4 regions of the Streptomyces sp. NPDC006711 genome follow, and region 4 is predicted to be linked to each of the others. Evidence: riboswitches for the same ligand, from Rfam matches in the RefSeq annotation. Region 4 holds a riboswitch; each other region holds the start of a gene.
The links. Region 4 has a riboswitch for cobalamin ahead of ACFYM2_RS24125 (ribonucleoside-diphosphate reductase subunit alpha). Riboswitches for the same ligand answer to the same signal wherever they lie in the genome.
Positions count from the first base shown of each region.

Region 1: another riboswitch for cobalamin. It lies ahead of ACFYM2_RS26960 (HoxN/HupN/NixA family nickel/cobalt transporter); the one in region 4 lies ahead of ACFYM2_RS24125 (ribonucleoside-diphosphate reductase subunit alpha).
Region 2: another riboswitch for cobalamin. It lies ahead of ACFYM2_RS16635 (cobalamin biosynthesis protein); the one in region 4 lies ahead of ACFYM2_RS24125 (ribonucleoside-diphosphate reductase subunit alpha).
Region 3: another riboswitch for cobalamin. It lies ahead of ACFYM2_RS20000 (ABC transporter substrate-binding protein); the one in region 4 lies ahead of ACFYM2_RS24125 (ribonucleoside-diphosphate reductase subunit alpha).

Region 1 is NZ_JBIAGO010000016.1:107,504-111,628, forward strand. It holds gene ACFYM2_RS26950 (hypothetical protein) at 243-554, shown strand; gene ACFYM2_RS26955 (hypothetical protein) at 724-978, shown strand; gene ACFYM2_RS26960 (HoxN/HupN/NixA family nickel/cobalt transporter) at 1,009-2,115, opposite strand; cobalamin riboswitch at 2,143-2,360, opposite strand; gene ACFYM2_RS26965 (ArsR/SmtB family transcription factor) at 2,535-2,924, shown strand; gene ACFYM2_RS26970 (hypothetical protein) at 2,965-3,246, opposite strand; gene ACFYM2_RS26975 (arsenate reductase family protein) at 3,365-3,727, shown strand; gene ACFYM2_RS26980 (Gfo/Idh/MocA family protein) at 3,735-4,125, opposite strand, start outside.
Region 2 is NZ_JBIAGO010000007.1:61,656-65,780, forward strand. It holds gene ACFYM2_RS16620 (lysozyme) at 1-334, shown strand, start outside; gene ACFYM2_RS16625 (anion permease) at 488-1,780, shown strand; gene ACFYM2_RS16630 (hypothetical protein) at 1,814-2,035, shown strand; cobalamin riboswitch at 2,172-2,313, shown strand; gene ACFYM2_RS16635 (cobalamin biosynthesis protein) at 2,408-3,364, shown strand; gene ACFYM2_RS16640 (cobyric acid synthase) at 3,346-4,125, shown strand, end outside.
Region 3 is NZ_JBIAGO010000009.1:157,839-161,963, forward strand. It holds gene ACFYM2_RS19990 (ABC transporter ATP-binding protein) at 1-71, opposite strand, end outside; gene ACFYM2_RS19995 (FecCD family ABC transporter permease) at 68-1,096, opposite strand; gene ACFYM2_RS20000 (ABC transporter substrate-binding protein) at 1,155-2,129, opposite strand; cobalamin riboswitch at 2,167-2,314, opposite strand; gene ACFYM2_RS20005 (M67 family metallopeptidase) at 2,407-2,829, opposite strand; gene ACFYM2_RS20010 (amino acid permease) at 2,916-4,125, opposite strand, start outside.
Region 4 is NZ_JBIAGO010000013.1:85,439-89,563, forward strand. It holds gene mctP (monocarboxylate uptake permease MctP) at 1-307, shown strand, start outside; gene ACFYM2_RS24120 (Uma2 family endonuclease) at 369-953, opposite strand; cobalamin riboswitch at 1,056-1,196, shown strand; gene ACFYM2_RS24125 (ribonucleoside-diphosphate reductase subunit alpha) at 1,322-3,700, shown strand; gene ACFYM2_RS24130 (ribonucleotide-diphosphate reductase subunit beta) at 3,700-4,125, shown strand, end outside.

The DNA of each region.
Region 1 (4,125 bases), on a different contig from region 4:
GTGGAAGTCTGCCGGATCTTGGCCTCGTCGCTGCGCAGCGGTGTGCAGTCTGAGAACACCGCGCCGCCCGATCAAGCATGTCACCGGTAGGAGGCCACCCGCTCCGATCCTGCTTGCACGCAGTCAGCCCCCGCAGCACGCCACCGTCCTGTCGAGCGGCGGGGCCAGGAGCGACGCGGTTGCCTTGGTTCGTGCGGAAGATGAGGAGCCGCCGGGCTGGGGGCGCTGCTCCTGCTCCCCGCGTGCCGCAGCGCGTCGCCGGGGTGAAGGCCGCCCGCGTGCACTACGAGGCGTCGCGGGCGATGAGCACGGAGCGCCGCGCGCTGAACTTGCTGCGGTGGTTCGGGCTCGACAAGGGCACCGCCGGCCAGCTGCGCTCCCGCACGATGGCGCACTCCATGCTCGACCGGTTCCGGACGATCGGCGGGCCGGTGGACGCGGCCGCCGACAAGGCCGTGCACCTCCTACTCGGTACTTGGCACGCTCGCGGGCGGGCTCGCGGCCGGCGTGGTGTGGGTCGCGCCGGCCTGGCTGCTCGGGCCGGATGTCGGTAGCTGACGCCTCCGGCACCGGACGTCGTACGGGCCGAGGCCCTGACGTACCGCTGTCCCGGCAGCGAGGGGCCCGCCCTGAAGAAGGACATTTTTGAGTGTGCAAGGGCGGAGTGCTCGTAGGCGCCGGAGTGGGCGGCCGCACGGCGTACCGACGCGTCGTCCCACCAGCGTGCTCGACGCCAGGGCCGAGCACCTTATCTTCCCCGGACTGCGGAACGTCGTCCGGAACCGCGTGGTGGTCCTGGTGGCCCGCCGCCTGGCGAACGTCGCGGTCGCCGACGGCATCGTCATCCTTGGCCGGGGCCGGATCATTCAGGAGAGCACCTTCGTCGAACACACCGCCGCCGACGGCCTGTTCAGGGCGTTGTGGCTCCCGCAGAACGACTGCGGGGTGCCGGGCCCGCGAACGCCCGGTAAGGGGTGAGGGACGGGGGCCGGGGCCGGGCCGGCTAGCTCACGCCCCCGTCCCCGCCCACTTCTGCTCCACCTTCCCCAGCCGCCAGTACGCCAGCGCCGCCGCCCAGACCACCACGAACAGGCCGACGATGACGAAGCCCACGTTGTCCAGGTCCAGGGCCGCGATCCAGCCGCTGACCGGGTCGGTGAGGTCGAACTTCTCGTGGATGACGCCGACCAGTTCGATGGTGCCGATGAAGAACGCGACGGCGATCGAGAGGCCGGTGATGGTGAGGTTGTAGTAGACCTTGCGCACGGGGTTGGAGAACGCCCACTGGTAGGCGAAGTTCATGAACGTGCCGTCCAGCGTGTCGAACAGGCTCATCCCCGCGGCGAACAGCAGCGGCAGGCACAGGATGGCGTACCAGGGCAGTCCGGCGGCGGCGCCCGTGCCGGCCATGACCATCAGGGTGACCTCGGTCGCGGTGTCGAAGCCGAGGCCGAAGAGGAAGCCGAGCGGGAACATCTGGCCCGGCCGCGAGATGGACTTGGTGAAGCGGCCCAGGACGCGGTTCATGAACCCCCGCGAGTCCAGGTGCGCTTCGAGCTCCTTCTCGTCGTACGCGCCCGACCGCATCGCGCGGAACACCTTCAGGATGCCGAACAGGGCGACGAGGTTGAGCGCGGCGATGAGGTAGAGGAAGGATCCGGAGGCTGTGGTTCCGAGGACGCCGAGCACCTGGTGGGTGTCGGACTTCTCGTTCATGATGGTGCCCGCGAGCTGTGCGCCGCCGGCCACCAGGGCCGCCATGATGACGACGACGCTGGAGTGGCCGAGCGCGAACCAGAAGCCCACGGACACCGGCCGCTTGCCGTCGGCCATCAGCTTGCGGGTGGTGTTGTCGATGGCCGCGATGTGGTCGGCGTCGAAGGCGTGCCGCATGCCGAGCGTGTACGCGGTGATGCCGAGGCCGATGCCGTACGTCTTGGCGCCGACCGCGTAGTGCGCGGGGGCCACCAGGAGGAAGAGGATGCCGAACGCGGCCACGTGCAGGGCGGCTATCACCGCGAGCAACAGGCCGGTGCGGACGGTGTCCTCGCGGCGCCAGTGGAAGGCCGGTGAGGCGGCGCCCGCCTCGGCGGACGTGGGGGTGGACAGGGTCATGCGGTCACGCTCCAGCACCTCGTGGATCACTTCGTGAGATGCCGCGGCCGGTCTCCTGGCTGACGGGTGGGTGCGACCGCCCCGGCCTTCCCAGCCAGGTGGATCCTGGCCAGTGGCCCGCGAGGGGACGGCTGCTCCCCCGTGGAACCGATGGGGGAACCCGATCACAGTGGCGAGGGCCGCTCCGGTTTCCCACCGGTCTTCCCGAACACCACGGCCAGGTCACCCTAGACGCTGGAGAGTTGCCCGCACAGCTGCACAGCTGTGCAGGTATCGAAGATCACACGGCGCGTCCGCCGCAGCCGGGCCTCGTGAGGACCGGGCCCCCGGGCGGACCGGGGCTCGAACGCGCACGGCCCGGCTCGGACGCGCACGGCCCGGGGCTCGGACGCGCACCGCGCTCCTGCGAGGATGCCGGTATGCATCTCGTCCCCGCCGACCGCGCCGGCCACCGCACCATCGACGGCCACCGCGTGTGTGACGCCATCGCCGCGATCGGCGACCCCGCGCGCGTACGCTCCTGGGCCGACCGCTTCTCGCTGCTCGCCGACCCCAACCGGCTCGCCCTGCTGCTCGCGCTGCGCCGGGCCGGACCGCTGGCCGTCTCCGACCTGGCCGTCGCGACCGGCATGCGCGACCCGGCCGTCTCGCAGGCGCTGCGTCTGCTGCGGGCCGCCGGCGCGGTCGCCGGCGAGAAGGACGGGCGGGTGGTGCGCTACCGGGTGGTGGACGAGGCGACCGCGCGCCTGTTGGACCAGTACGCGATGACGCCCTCGGGGACCGGCCCCGGCCACGCCTCGACGGCATGACCGGGACCGGATGCGGCGACGGACCGGCCGCCGCCGGTGATCAGCGGCCGTCGTAGATCAGCGCGCGCACCATCCGGCACGTCGTCTCCGACGGCGGGTGGACGCCGATGAGGGCGGCGACGGTCCGTATCGTGCGGTCGGGCGCCTGCTCGGGCCGGTAGACGCCCGTGTCGAGCAGCGCGACGGCCAGGCGCATGGCCTTCAGGCGGCGGTTGTGCGACTCGTACCACGCGCGCGGACGCCCGGCGGGCAGCGGCACTTTGCGAAGGGGCGCGAGGGACAGCTGTTTCGGAGCGCGCGAGGTGAGTACGGCAGCGGTCATGGGCATCCTCCTGGGCAGTCGGGAACCCTCACTTACTGCCTCGATTTTACTGGGCACCACTGACAATCGGCCCTGGCCAGCGGCGCTTTGGGGACGTACTGCGGGTACTCTCGCGGGCATGGAGATCTGGATCAACCCGGCCTGTTCGAAGTGCCGCGGCGCGGTGAGCCTGCTCGACGCGGAGGGCGCCGACTACGCGGTGCGCCGCTACCTCGAAGACGTGCCGTCCCCGGACGAGATCCGGGCCGTCCTGGACCGGCTCGGCCTCGAACCGTGGGACATCACACGCACCCAGGAACCCGACGCCAAGGAACTCGGCCTCAAGGACTGGCCCCGTGACGCGGACGCCCGCGAGCGCTGGGTCACGGCGCTCGCCGAGCACCCCCGGCTCATCCAGCGCCCGATCATCACGGCGGACGACGGCACGGCCGTGGTGGGCCGCACCGACGACGCCGTACGCGACGCCCTGAGGCGGAAGTAGCGCCGCCTCAGGCCCCGTCGAGCTGGGCCTGCGCGTCGGCCAGAAGCTCGGTGACGCGCGCTCCGTACCGTACGTCGCAGGGGTGCGGCGTCCCGGTGCGGGCCGACGCGATGAGCGCGTCGAGCGCGGCGCCGAACGCGTCGAGCGCGCCGCCCCAGCCGGGCATCGTCACCACGCCATCGGCGCCGGTCAGCGTCACCTCGACGCCCGCGGCGGCCTCGGGCGCGGTGAAGCTGAGGGCGGCCGTGCTGGAGGCGCCCGAGGCGTGCCGCAGGATCAGGTGCGCGGTGTCGCCAGGTCCCGCCGCGGCCGTCACCGCCGTCACCTCGCCGAGCGCCCCTTCGAGCACGGCGACGGCGTGCGGTCCCACGTCCCACAGCGCGCCCTTCTCGCCGCGC
Region 2 (4,125 bases), on a different contig from region 4:
TTCCGGCGGCGACGCCTGTTACGGACTGACCCCGGCCGCCATGAGCACCTGGATCGCCGCGTTCAGCGACGAGGTGCGGCTGCGCACCGGCCGCCGGCCCGTGATCTACACGAGCACCGCGTGGTGGAACGCCTGCACCGGCCACAGCCGGGCCTTCGCCGGGGACCACCCGCTGTGGCTCGCCCGGTACGCCGCCACCCCGGGCGCGCTGCCGGCGGGCTGGTCGTACTGGACGTTCTGGCAGCACGCGAACGGGAGCGGAATCCTGCCGGGTGACCAGGATCTCTTCAACGGGACTCCCGAGCAGCTGAAACGGTTCGCGGCCGGGCGCTGAAGCGGTTCGCGCCCGGCGACGAACCGGCCCCGGCGGCCCCGGCGGGCACCGGAACCGGCCATGGACACCACTGCGCCCGTCCCAGTTCACCTTCCGTTCATTCAGGTTACTTACGTTCGTCCCGCCACTGACGTCGAACGATTGCCTGGGTAAATGGAACACATCACGCTGCTGCTCGCGATTGTGATCGTGACAGCTCTAGTGTTCGATTTCACGAACGGTTTCCACGACACCGCCAACGCGATGGCCACCACCATCTCGACCGGCGCCCTGAAGCCCAAGACGGCGGTCGCCATGTCCGCCGCGCTCAACCTGGTCGGCGCGTTCCTGTCGGTGGAGGTCGCCAAGACGATCTCCGGCGGGATCATCGACGAAAAGGGAATCCGCACCGAGGTCATCTTCGCGGCCCTGGTCGGCGCCATCCTGTGGAACCTGCTGACCTGGCTGCTCGGGCTGCCCTCCAGCTCGTCGCACGCCCTGTTCGGCGGCCTCATCGGCGCCGCGGTCATGTCGGCCGGCTGGTCCTCGGTCCACGGCTCCACCGTCGTCACCAAGGTGCTGCTGCCCGCCGTCGCCGCCCCGGTCGTCGCCGGCATCGCCGCGATGCTGGCCACCAGGCTCACCTACCGGCTCAACCGGAACACCGACGAGAAGGCCACCGCCAAGGGTTACCGCGTGGGCCAGATCGCCTCGGCCGGTCTCGTCTCGCTCGCCCACGGCACCAACGACGCCCAGAAGACGATGGGCATCATCACCCTCGCCCTGGTCACCGGCGGCGTGCTGCACCCGGGCGCCAACCCCCCGCTGTGGGTCATCGTCTCGGCGGGCCTGGCCATCGCCCTTGGCACCTACCTCGGCGGCTGGCGCATCATCCGCACCCTGGGCAAGGGCCTGACCGAGCTGCGCCCGCCGCAGGGCTTCGCCGCCCAGACCGGCGCCGCCACCGTTATCCTGGCCTCCTCGCACATCGGCTTCTCGCTCTCCACCACCCAGGTCTGCTCCGGCTCGGTCATGGGCGCGGGCCTCGGCCGCAAGGGCGGTGTGGTCCGCTGGTCCACCGCGACCCGGATGGCCGTCGCCTGGATCCTGACGCTCCCGGCCGCCGCCGTCGTCGGAGCGGGCGCGGAGTTCCTGACCCAGCAGGGCCCCTGGGGCATCGCCGCCGTCGCCGTCCTCCTGATCGCCGGCTCGGGCATCATCTGGAAGCTCTCGCGCCGCCGGCCGGTCGGCCACGACGACGTCACCGCCGACGTCACCGCCGACAAGACCGCTCCGGCCGACGCAGAGCCCGCCGGTGTCATCACCACCGCGATCGCCGCCGTCTCCCCGCCGCCCACCGGCGTCCTGCTCTCCGCCGCCGACCTCGCGGTCGGCGACCTCAGGGCCACGATCCAGGCCCCGGCCCCGGTGGCCCCCGCCGACCCGCCCACCCCGGCCGCGGTCTGACCGGCACCGACCAGGTACAGGTAAGGAATCCTCATGCACATCGACTGGGCGGCCCTCGGCTCCGTCTTCGGCGTCAGCCTCGCGGTGACCGTCGGCCTGGTGGGCCTGTTCACCCTCGGCGTCGTCGGCCTCGCCAAGCGGGAGGCCGCGACCTCGGGATCCGGCAACGTGCTGGTGGCCCGCACCACCGCGTACGCCTGCTTCGCGCTCTGCGCTGCGGCCGTGGCGTACGGGATCCATCTGATCGTCGCCTGACCCGGCGCCCGGGGCCCCACGGGGCACTTCCCGGCGCCGCGCGCACCCCGCGAACCGCCCTTCGGCCCCCGGCCGGAGGGCGCTCGCGTGTGCGCCGGGACACGCTCTCGCGCCGCAGGTCAACGGCAAGTTGACGGCTGTTCTCGGACCGTGGTGGACTGCACCGGCCAGCTACGGCGGCAGGAGAGGAAGCCGGTGCGAATCCGGCGCGGTCCCGCCACTGTCACCGGGGAGCGATCCCCGCGAGCCAGGAACTCTCACCGCCGGTCACGTCGAACCAGGGCGCGGACACCCTGAGTGAGGACACACCGCCATGCGCGCCTGCCCACCGAGACTTTCCGGCCCCTTCCGCGACGCCCCGGCGCGCTGAGCATGCGGGCCGATCGCACCTTCGCCCACGGCGTCACCGCCGGTCTCGTCGCCGACCTCCTGCTCGGCGACCCGCGCCGGGGCCATCCGGTCGCCGCGTTCGGCCGGGCCTCGGCCGCCGTGGAGCGCGCGCTGTGGCGCGACCACCGGGGCCGGGGCGCGCTGCACACCCTGATCTGCGCGGGCGGCGCCACCGCTGGCGCGGCCCTCCTCTCCCGTGCCCTGCGCGGCCGCCCCCGCGCGAGCCTGGCCCTGACCGCCGCCGCCACCTGGACCGTGGTCGGCGGCACCTCGCTCGGCCGCGAGGCCCGGGCCATCGGGGGTGCGCTCGCCGCCGGCGACCTGGCGGCGGCCCGCGAGCGCCTGCCGCATCTGTGCGGCCGCGACCCGCGGTCCCTGGACGCCGACGGCGTCGCGCGGGCGGTGGTCGAGTCGGTCGCCGAGAACACCTCCGACGCCGTCGTCGGGGCCCTGGTGTGGGGCGCGCTCGCGGGCGTGCCCGGTCTCGTGGGTTTCCGGGCGGTCAACACGCTGGACGCGATGGTCGGGCACAAGTCGGATAAGTACCGCAAATATGGCTGGGCTTCGGCACGCCTCGACGACGTGGCGGGCTGGCCGGGTGCCCGGCTCACCGCCGTCCTCGCGGCGCTCGCGGGCCCCGACCCCCGGGGCGCGGTACGGGCCTGGCGCGCCGACGCGGGCCGCCACCCCAGCCCCAACGCGGGCCCGGTCGAGGCCGCGTTCGCCGGCGCGCTCGGCGTGCGGCTCGGCGGCACGCTCTCCTACGCGGGGCGCATGGAGCATCGGCCGGTCCTGAACGCGCCGGGCCGGGCCGTCACCGTCGCGGACATCGAACGGGCCGTACGGCTCTCGCGCCGGGTCAGCTGGCTGACGCTGGCCGCCGCCGTGGCGACGAGGGCCGCTGTGAGGAAGGGACGTACATGGGTGGCGGGCTGCTGATCGCGGGCACGACATCGGACGCGGGCAAGAGCGTCGTGACGGCCGGGATCTGCCGGTGGCTGGTGCGCCGGGGCGTCAAGGTCGCGCCGTTCAAGGGCCAGAACATGTCGCTGAACTCGTTCGTCACGCGTGAGGGCGCGGAGATCGGCCGGGCCCAGGCGATGCAGGCACAGGCCGCCCGGGTGGAGCCGAGCGCGCTGATGAATCCGGTGCTGCTCAAGCCCGGCAGCGACCGCTCGAGCCAGGTCGTCCTGATGGGCAGGCCCGTCGGCGAGCTGAGCGCCCGCGGGTTCTTCGGGTCCCCGGGCCCCGCGTCCGCCACCGCGCCGCACCGGGGCGGCCGCGAGGCGCTGCTCGGCACCGTACTGGACTGCCTGGCCGAGCTGCGGGCCACGTATGACGCCGTGATCTGCGAAGGCGCGGGCAGTCCGGCCGAGATCAACCTGCGGCGCACCGACATCGTCAACATGGGCATCGCGCGGGCCGCCCGGCTGCCGGTCGTGGTGGTCGGCGACATCGACCGGGGCGGCGTCTTCGCCTCGTTCTTCGGCACGACGGCGCTCCTGAGCCCCGAGGACCAGGCGCTGGTCGCCGGCTACGTCGTCAACAAGTTCCGGGGCGATGTGACGCTGCTTGAGCCCGGCATCGAAATGCTGCGCGGCCTCACCGGACGCCACACCTACGGGATCCTGCCCTACGCCCACGGCCTCGGCATCGACGAGGAGGACGGGCTCAGGGTGTCGATGCGCGGCGCCGTGCGC
Region 3 (4,125 bases), on a different contig from region 4:
GTGATGTCGTGCAGCAGGGCGCGGCCCTGGGGGGTGGTGTACGAGAGCGATTGGGCGCGCAGCGTGGTCATGCGGGGCCGCCTTCCGCGCGGGCGCCGTGTCCGCGCAGCATCCACAGGAAGAAGGGGCCGCCGGTGAGCGCGGTGAGGACGCCGACGGGGATGTCCTGGGGCGCGGCGACCGTGCGGGCCGCCAGGTCGGCCAGGACGAGGAAGGCGGCGCCGCCCAGGGCCGCGACGGGCAGCAGGGCGCGGTGGGCGGCGCCGACGGCCATGCGGGCGGCGTGCGGCACCATCAGGCCGACGAAGCCGATCGACCCGGTGTACGCGACGAGGACGCCGGTGAGCAGCGATGCCAGCACGAAGGCGGCCGCGCGGAAGCGCCCGGTGTCGAGGCCGAGCACGGTGGCGCCCTCCTCGCCGACGAGCAGCAGGTCCAGCGGGCGGGCCAGGGCGATCAGGAGCAGGGTGCCCGCGGCGAGGGCGAGCGCGGGCAGAGCGAGCATGTCCCAGCGGGCGCCGCCGAGTCCGCCGAGTGTCCAGTGCAGGACTTCCGTGACGTGTTCGGCGCTGGCCGATGTGACCAGGATCAGGCTGGTGAGCGCGGACAGGACGTAGGAGACGGCGACCCCGGCCAGCACCAGGCGCCCGCCCGCCAGGGAGCCGGCGCGCCGGGCGAGCGCGTAGACGAGGACGAGGGCGGTGAGGGCTCCGGCGAAGGCGGCGGCGGGCAGGGCGACGGTGGTGGCCACCCCGGCGCCGGCCCCGAGGACGATCACGGCGACGGCCCCCGCGGAGGCTCCGCTGGAGACGCCCAGCAGGAAGGGATCGGCGAGCGGATTGCGCACGAGGGCCTGGAGGGTGGTGCCGATGACGGCGAGACCGGCGCCGGTGACCGCGCCGAGCACGACCCGGGGGGCTCTGACGTCCAGCACGATGGTGCGGTAGGGGCCGGGTTCGGCGGCGCCGGTGACGATGGCCCACACCTCGCCCGCCGGTATCCGTACCGAGCCGAGCGCGAGCCCGGCGGTGGCGCCGGCCAGGAGCACGAGGGTCAGGCCGCCGAGCAGCGCGAGGTAGCGCCGGCGGGGGGTCACCGGCGGGCTCCTTCTCGACCGGCGGGACGGGGCTGCGGGCCCGCGTGGTGGCGCCCCCTCATGCTCCCGCCCCGAGCTGCGCGGCCAGCTTGGCCACCGCGTCCGGGGCCCGTACGCCCGTCACCATGTCGGACAGCGCGAGGACCGCGAAGCTGTTGTTCTTGACGGCGGGCACCGAGGCGAGCGCCGGGTCGTCGCGCAGGCGCTTCTTCTTGGCCTCCACGCTCGTGCCGCCGTAGTCCAGGATGAGGATGGTCTTCGGGGCGCGGGCCACCACGTCCTCCCAGCTCGCGTCGCCGAAGGAGGCCGTCTTCAGGTCGTCGGCGAAGATGTTGCGTCCGCCCGCCCGCGTCACGATGTCGTTGCCGATGCCCTTGCCGCCGGCCGTGAACGCCGTCTTGTCGCCGCTGTCGTAGACGAACACCGGCACCGGCTCCCGGCCCGAAAGCGCCGTCCGGGTACGCTCGTTGGCCTCCTGGGCCGAGCGTATCCACGTCTGGGCCCGCTCGGGCACCCCGAAGGTGCGGCCGACCTCGGTGACCTCCTCGTACACGTCGTCCATCGTGGTCGCGTCGGCGCGGGGGCAGTTCTCCACGTTGAGGCGGGACTTGATGCCGCTCTTGGCGAGGGCTTCGCGGCTTCGGCCCTCGCCCGCGGCGAAGGCCGAGGCGTAACCGCCGTAGACGTAGTCGGGGCCGGCGGCCAGGAGCTTTTCGTAGGAGGGGTACTCGGCGGCCAGGACCGGGACCGAGCGGTAGGCCGCCTCGTACTTCGGCAGTACCTTGTCGTCCAAGTAGGCCGTCCCGGCAAGGGACTTGGCGAGGCCGAGCTCCAGCATCACCTCGGTGGCGTGCTGGTTCATCGTGACGGCCCGCTTGGGAGGCGCGGTGAACGTGGTGCGCACGCCGCAGTTGGTGACGGTGTACGGGAAGCCGGGGGCCGTAGCGCCCGTGGCCTCGGGCTGCGGCCGCGTCGTGCACGCGGCGAGCGGGAACAGCAGGGCGGCGGCGAGTGCCGCGCGGCGCCAGAGCATGGCTGCGCTCCTCCAAGGGGATTTCCACGTCCCCTGTCGATGGGAGAAGGCGGCAGGTCAGTTCCTGGCTTCCGGCTCCGAGGGGGGTCCCCCGGGGCCGGTCACAGTGGCGGGACCGTGCCGGATTCGCACCGGCTTCCTGGGTCCTGCCGCCCGATGATCAAAATTTCGTACGGACAGTATGCGCGAATTTCGATATGCGCGAATTTCGATCGGTACGCGCCATCCGTCACGGCGCCCGGGGGTGACTCAGTAGGCCTGGCTCAGTGGGCCTGGCTCAGTAGGCCTCGACGACCTTGACGTCTTCCTCCGTGATCACACCGTCCACGATGCGGTACGAGCGGAACTGGAACTCGCCCGCGCCGTCGGTGTCCGCAGTGGACACCAGGACGTAGTGCGCGCCGGGCTCGTTGGCGTAGGACACGTCGGTGCGCGAGGGGTAGGCCTCGGTCGCGGTGTGGGAGTGGTAGACGATCACCGGCTCCTCGTCGCGGTCGTCCATCTCGCGGTAGAGCTTGAGGAGGTCCTGCGAGTCGAACTCGTAGAACGTGGGCGAGCGGGCCGCGTTCAGCATGGGGATGAAGCGCTCGGGGCGGCCGGTGCCGGCCGGGCCCGCGACCACACCGCACGCCTCGTCGGGGTGGTCGGCGCGGGCGTGCGCGACGAGCTGGTCGTACAGGGCCTGGGTGAGGGTCAGCATGTCGGCAAGGATAAGCAAAGGGGCCGCCGCGTATCGAGTGGCGATACGCGGCGGCCCACATGGTGAGAACGTGCCGGTCAGCGGGGTCAGACGCGCTTGGCGAACGCCTTGTTCTCGGGGTTCTTGGCCTTGAGGACCAGGTAGGAGACGCCCAGGATCAGGGCCCACAGCGGCGCGCAGTACAGCGAGACGCGGGAGTCCTTGTCGATGCCCATCATGACGATGACCATGCCGATGAAGAGCAGCGCGAACCAGCTGGTCCACGGGGCTCCGGGGGCGCGGAAGGTGGACTGCGGCAGTTCGCCGCGGTCGGACTTGGCGCGGTAGCGGATCTGGCAGACCAGGATCATGATCCAGGCCCACATGCCGGAGATCGTGGCGAAGGAGACGACGTAGTCGAAGGCCTTGCCGGGCGCGACGTAGTTGATCCAGACACCGACCAGCATGAGCCCGGCGGAGACCGAGGTGCCCACCAGCGGGGTGCCGCTCCTGGTGAGCTTGGTGAAGACCTTGGGGCCCTGGCCGTTGAGCGCGAGGTCGCGCAGCATGCGGCCGGTGGAGTACATGCCGGAGTTGCAGGAGGAGAGCGCGGCGGTCAGCACGACGAAGTTGACGATGCCCGCGCCGACGCCGAGGCCCATCTTCTGGAACGCGGCGACGAAGGGACTCACGCCGGGCTGGAACTCGTGCCACGGGACGACCGAGAGGATCATGATCAGGGCGCCGATGTAGAAGACGGCGATGCGCCACGGCACGGTGTTGATGGCCTTGGGCAGCGTCTTCTCGGGGTCCTTGGACTCGCCCGCGGTCACGCCGACCAGCTCGACGGCGAGGAAGGCGAACATCACGATCTGGAGCGTCATCAGCGTGCCGCCGATGCCCTTGGGGAAGAACCCGTGGTCGTTCCAGAGGTTGGCGACGGTGGCGGTGTCCGCGGCGTCGGAGAAGCCGACGGTGAGGATGCCGGCGCAGATCAGGATCATGCCGACGATGGCGGTCACCTTGACCATCGAGAACCAGAACTCCAGCTCGCCGAAGAGCTTCACGGAGATGAGGTTCACGGCGTACAGGATGAGCGTGAAGATCAGGGCGTAGGCCCATTGCGGGATGCTCTTGTGCGTCCAGAAGGACATGTACTGGGCGGCCGCGGTCACTTCGGTGATGCCGGTGACGACCCAGAAGAGCCAGTACGTCCAGCCCGTCACATAGCCCCAGAACGGGCCGATGAACTCGCGGGCGTACTCCGAGAAGGAGCCCGACACCGGGCGGTACATGAGCAGCTCGCCCAGGGCGCGC
Region 4 (4,125 bases):
GCTGCTCGCGGGCTGGGCGGTCGGCATGGTCTACGGCACGCTCGCCGCGTACGGGGTGGCCTCGCCCACGCAGAAGCACTTCGGCGGCTCCTCCAAGGAGATCCCGGGCATCGGCGAGATCGGCTACATCGGCCTCACCGCGTTCGTCCTGAACGTGGTGGTCACCGTGGTCCTCACCTTCGTCCTGCGCGCCGTGAAGGCCCCCGACGGCGTCGACGAGACCTCGCCTGAGGACTACACGGCGGACGCGGGCGACCCGGGCGTCGCAACCGAGCTGCCGCCGGCGACGGCGGGGGCGGCGCACTGAGGTTCCGCTGAACGACGAAGGGCCGTGGCACCCGGGGTGCCACGGCCCTTCGTCGTGTGGGTCAGCGCACCCAGTCCTTGAGCTGCTCGGTCTGGAGGGTGATCCCCACCGGCTCGGGAAGCTCGAGGTCCCGGCCGAAGGGGAGGGTGCGCACCGACGCGTACCGGTGGCCATCGGGCTCGCTGTATACGGAGACCTCGCACGCGGCCCGGTCGATCAGCAGATACAGGGGAATGCCGGTCTCGGCGTAAGCCTGCGGCTTCTCGACGTGGTCACGACGGTGCGTGTCGGAGTCCCACGAGGTCACCTCTACCACCATGAGGATCGATTCGGGGTCCACCCAGTCACCCTGTCCGACGAAGGCGTCGGATGGCGCGAGCGCCCCGTCCGGGATCGCTCGCCCCGCCCGGTACTGCTGAGCCTTGATCCCCTGCCCCGGATACAACCACAGCTCCGGCCGATGCTGTACGCAGATGCGCGTGAGCCACTGGATGATCCGCCCGTGGTCCCCGTCCGGCATGGCCTTGCTCCTGATGACCCCGTTGATGAATTCGAGCCGCGTCCCCTCCCTCTCACGGGCGGCTATGCGCGCGACGGCCTCGAAATCCTCCGTCAGCATGTGGGGCCGGTCAGTCGTCGCGGTCATGTCGGCTCGCCTCCTTCAGGGCTCTGTCACCGACGATAGCGGAGGCCCCTGACAGTCGGAGGCTGATCGGCCGACGACACAACATGTGGGGGGCGCCACCCACAGCGCCCCCCACATGTATGCTCGTCCTCGCTGTCGTCGCAGGGGAATCCGGTGCGAATCCGGAACTGTCCCGCAACGGTATGACTCGTACGGATACATACGGGTCGAGTCCGACAACCTGCCGACGGCGCTCCCGGTTCGACCGATCCGGGTGCCAGACGTCCGGGCCTCGCGGTTGGGCCGGTGGACGACGCGCTGAGGGCTGCCCCGACGCGCGCCGACGCCTCCCCCGAAGGCCCCGTGCCGAGCGAGGGAGTGCCCCCCACGTGACCATCGCCCCAGCGGATCCCGCTTCAGCGATCACCGATGAGCTCGCGGATGCCCCCGGGACCGCGCTGCTGCGGACCCTGACCGAGTTCACCGCCGACCTCCCGGACACCGACCCGGGCCGGGTCGCCGCCGCCGCGCTGCGGGGCCGCAACGCCCGTTCCGACGCGGCCGAGCTGCGCGAGCTGGCCACCGAGGCGGCCGCGGGGCTCATCTCCGAGGACCCGGCGTACTCCCGCCTCGCCGCCCGCCTCCTGACGGTCACCATCGCCGAAGAGGCCGCGAGCCAGGGCGCGGTGTCGTTCTCCGCCTCCGTCGAGACCGGTCACCGCGAGGGTCTGATCGCCGACCGCACCCTCGCGTTCGTCCGCGCCCACGCCGCCCGCCTGGACGCCCTGGTGGACGCCGCGCTCGCCGACGGCGCCGACGACCGCTTCGGCTACTTCGGCCTGCGCACCCTCTTCTCCCGCTACCTGCTGCGCCACCCGATCACCCGCAAGGTCGTCGAGACCCCCCAGCACTTCATGCTGCGTGTGGCGTCCGGCCTCGCCGAGGACGAGTCGGCGCGCGCCCTGGACGAAGTGGCGTCCCTGTACGGCCTGATGAGCCGCCTGGACTACCTGCCGTCCTCCCCCACGCTCTTCAACTCCGGCACCCGCCACCCCCAGATGTCGTCCTGCTACCTGCTCGACTCGCCGCTGGACGAGCTGGACTCCATCTACGACCGCTACCACCAGGTGGCGCGGCTCTCGAAGCACGCGGGCGGCATCGGACTCTCCTACTCCCGGGTGCGTGGGCGCGGTTCGCTGATCCGGGGCACCAACGGCCACTCCAACGGCATCGTCCCCTTCCTCAAGACCCTGGACGCCTCGGTCGCCGCGGTCAACCAGGGCGGGCGGCGCAAGGGCGCGGCCGCGGTGTACCTGGAGACCTGGCACTCCGACATCGAGGAGTTCCTTGAGCTGCGCGACAACACCGGCGAGGACCAGCGCCGTACGCACAACCTGAACCTCGCGCACTGGATCCCCGACGAGTTCATGCGCCGCGTGGACGCCGACGGCACCTGGTCGCTGTTCTCGCCGGCCGACGTGCCCGAGCTCGTGGACCTGTGGGGCGAGGAGTTCGACGCCGCCTACCGCAAGGCCGAGGCCGCCGGGCTCGCCCGCAAGACCATGCCCGCGCGCGATCTGTACGGCCGCATGATGCGCACCCTCGCGCAGACCGGCAACGGCTGGATGACGTTCAAGGACGCCTCCAACCGCACCGCCAACCAGACGGCTGAGCCGGGCCACACGGTGCACTCCTCCAACCTGTGCACCGAGATCCTTGAGGTGACCGACGACGGCGAGACGGCCGTGTGCAACCTCGGCTCGGTCAACCTCGGCGCGTTCGTGGACACCGAGTCCCAGGGCATCGACTGGGAGCGCCTTGACGACGCCGTCCGCACCGCGGTGACCTTCCTCGACCGGGTCGTCGACATCAACTTCTACCCGACCGAGCAGGCCGGCCGCTCCAACGCCCGGTGGCGCCCGGTGGGCCTGGGCGCGATGGGCCTCCAGGACGTCTTCTTCAAGCTGCGCCTGCCCTTCGACTCCCCCGAGGCGAGGGCCCTGTCGACGAAGCTGTCCGAGCGGATCATGCTGACCGCGTACGAGGCCTCCGCCGACCTCGCCGAGAGGTCGGGACCGCTGCCGGCGTGGGACAAGACCCGCACGGCGCGCGGCGTGCTGCACCCCGACCACTACGACGTCGAGCTGAACTGGCCGGAGCGCTGGGCCGCCCTGCGCGAGCGGATCGCCGCGGTCGGCATGCGCAACTCGCTGCTGCTCGCGATCGCCCCGACCGCGACCATCGCCTCCATCGCGGGCGTGTACGAGTGCATCGAGCCGCAGGTCTCCAACCTGTTCAAGCGCGAGACCCTGAGCGGTGAATTCCTCCAGGTCAACGGCTACTTGGTGGAGGAGCTGAAGAACCTCGGCGTGTGGGACGCGCAGACCCGGGAGGCGCTGCGCGAGGCCAGCGGCTCGGTGCAGGGCTTCGGCTGGATCCCCGCCGACGTGCGCGCCCTGTACCGCACGGCGTGGGAGATCCCGCAGCGCGGCCTGATCGACATGGCCGCCGCCCGCACCCCCTTCCTCGACCAGTCGCAGTCGCTCAACCTGTTCCTGGAGACGCCCACCATCGGCAAGCTGTCGTCGATGTACGCGTACGCCTGGAAGCAGGGCCTGAAGACGACGTACTACCTGCGCTCGCGCCCGGCGACCCGCATCGCCCGCGCCGCCCAGGCCACCACCATCCCCACGCAGCAGGCGGCCCCCGACGCCGACGCCGTCGCCTGCTCCCTGGAAAACCCCGAGTCCTGCGAGGCCTGCCAGTAATGAGCTCGACCGAACACAAGAACCTGCTCGACCCGGGTTTCGAACTGACCCTGCGTCCCATGCGCTACCCGGACTTCTACGAGCGCTACCGGGACGCGATCAAGAACACCTGGACCGTGGAGGAGGTCGACCTCCACTCCGACGTCGCCGACCTCGCCAAGCTCACGCCGGGCGAGCAGCACATGATCGGCCGCCTGGTCGCGTTCTTCGCGACGGGCGACTCGATCGTCTCCAACAATCTGGTGCTCACGCTCTACAAGCACATCAACTCCCCCGAGGCGCGGCTGTACTTGAGCCGTCAGCTCTTCGAGGAGGCCGTGCACGTCCAGTTCTATCTGACGCTGCTCGACACCTACCTGCCCGACCCGGAGGACCGCGCCGCCGCGTTCGACGCGGTCGAGGAGATCCCCTCCATCCGCGAGAAG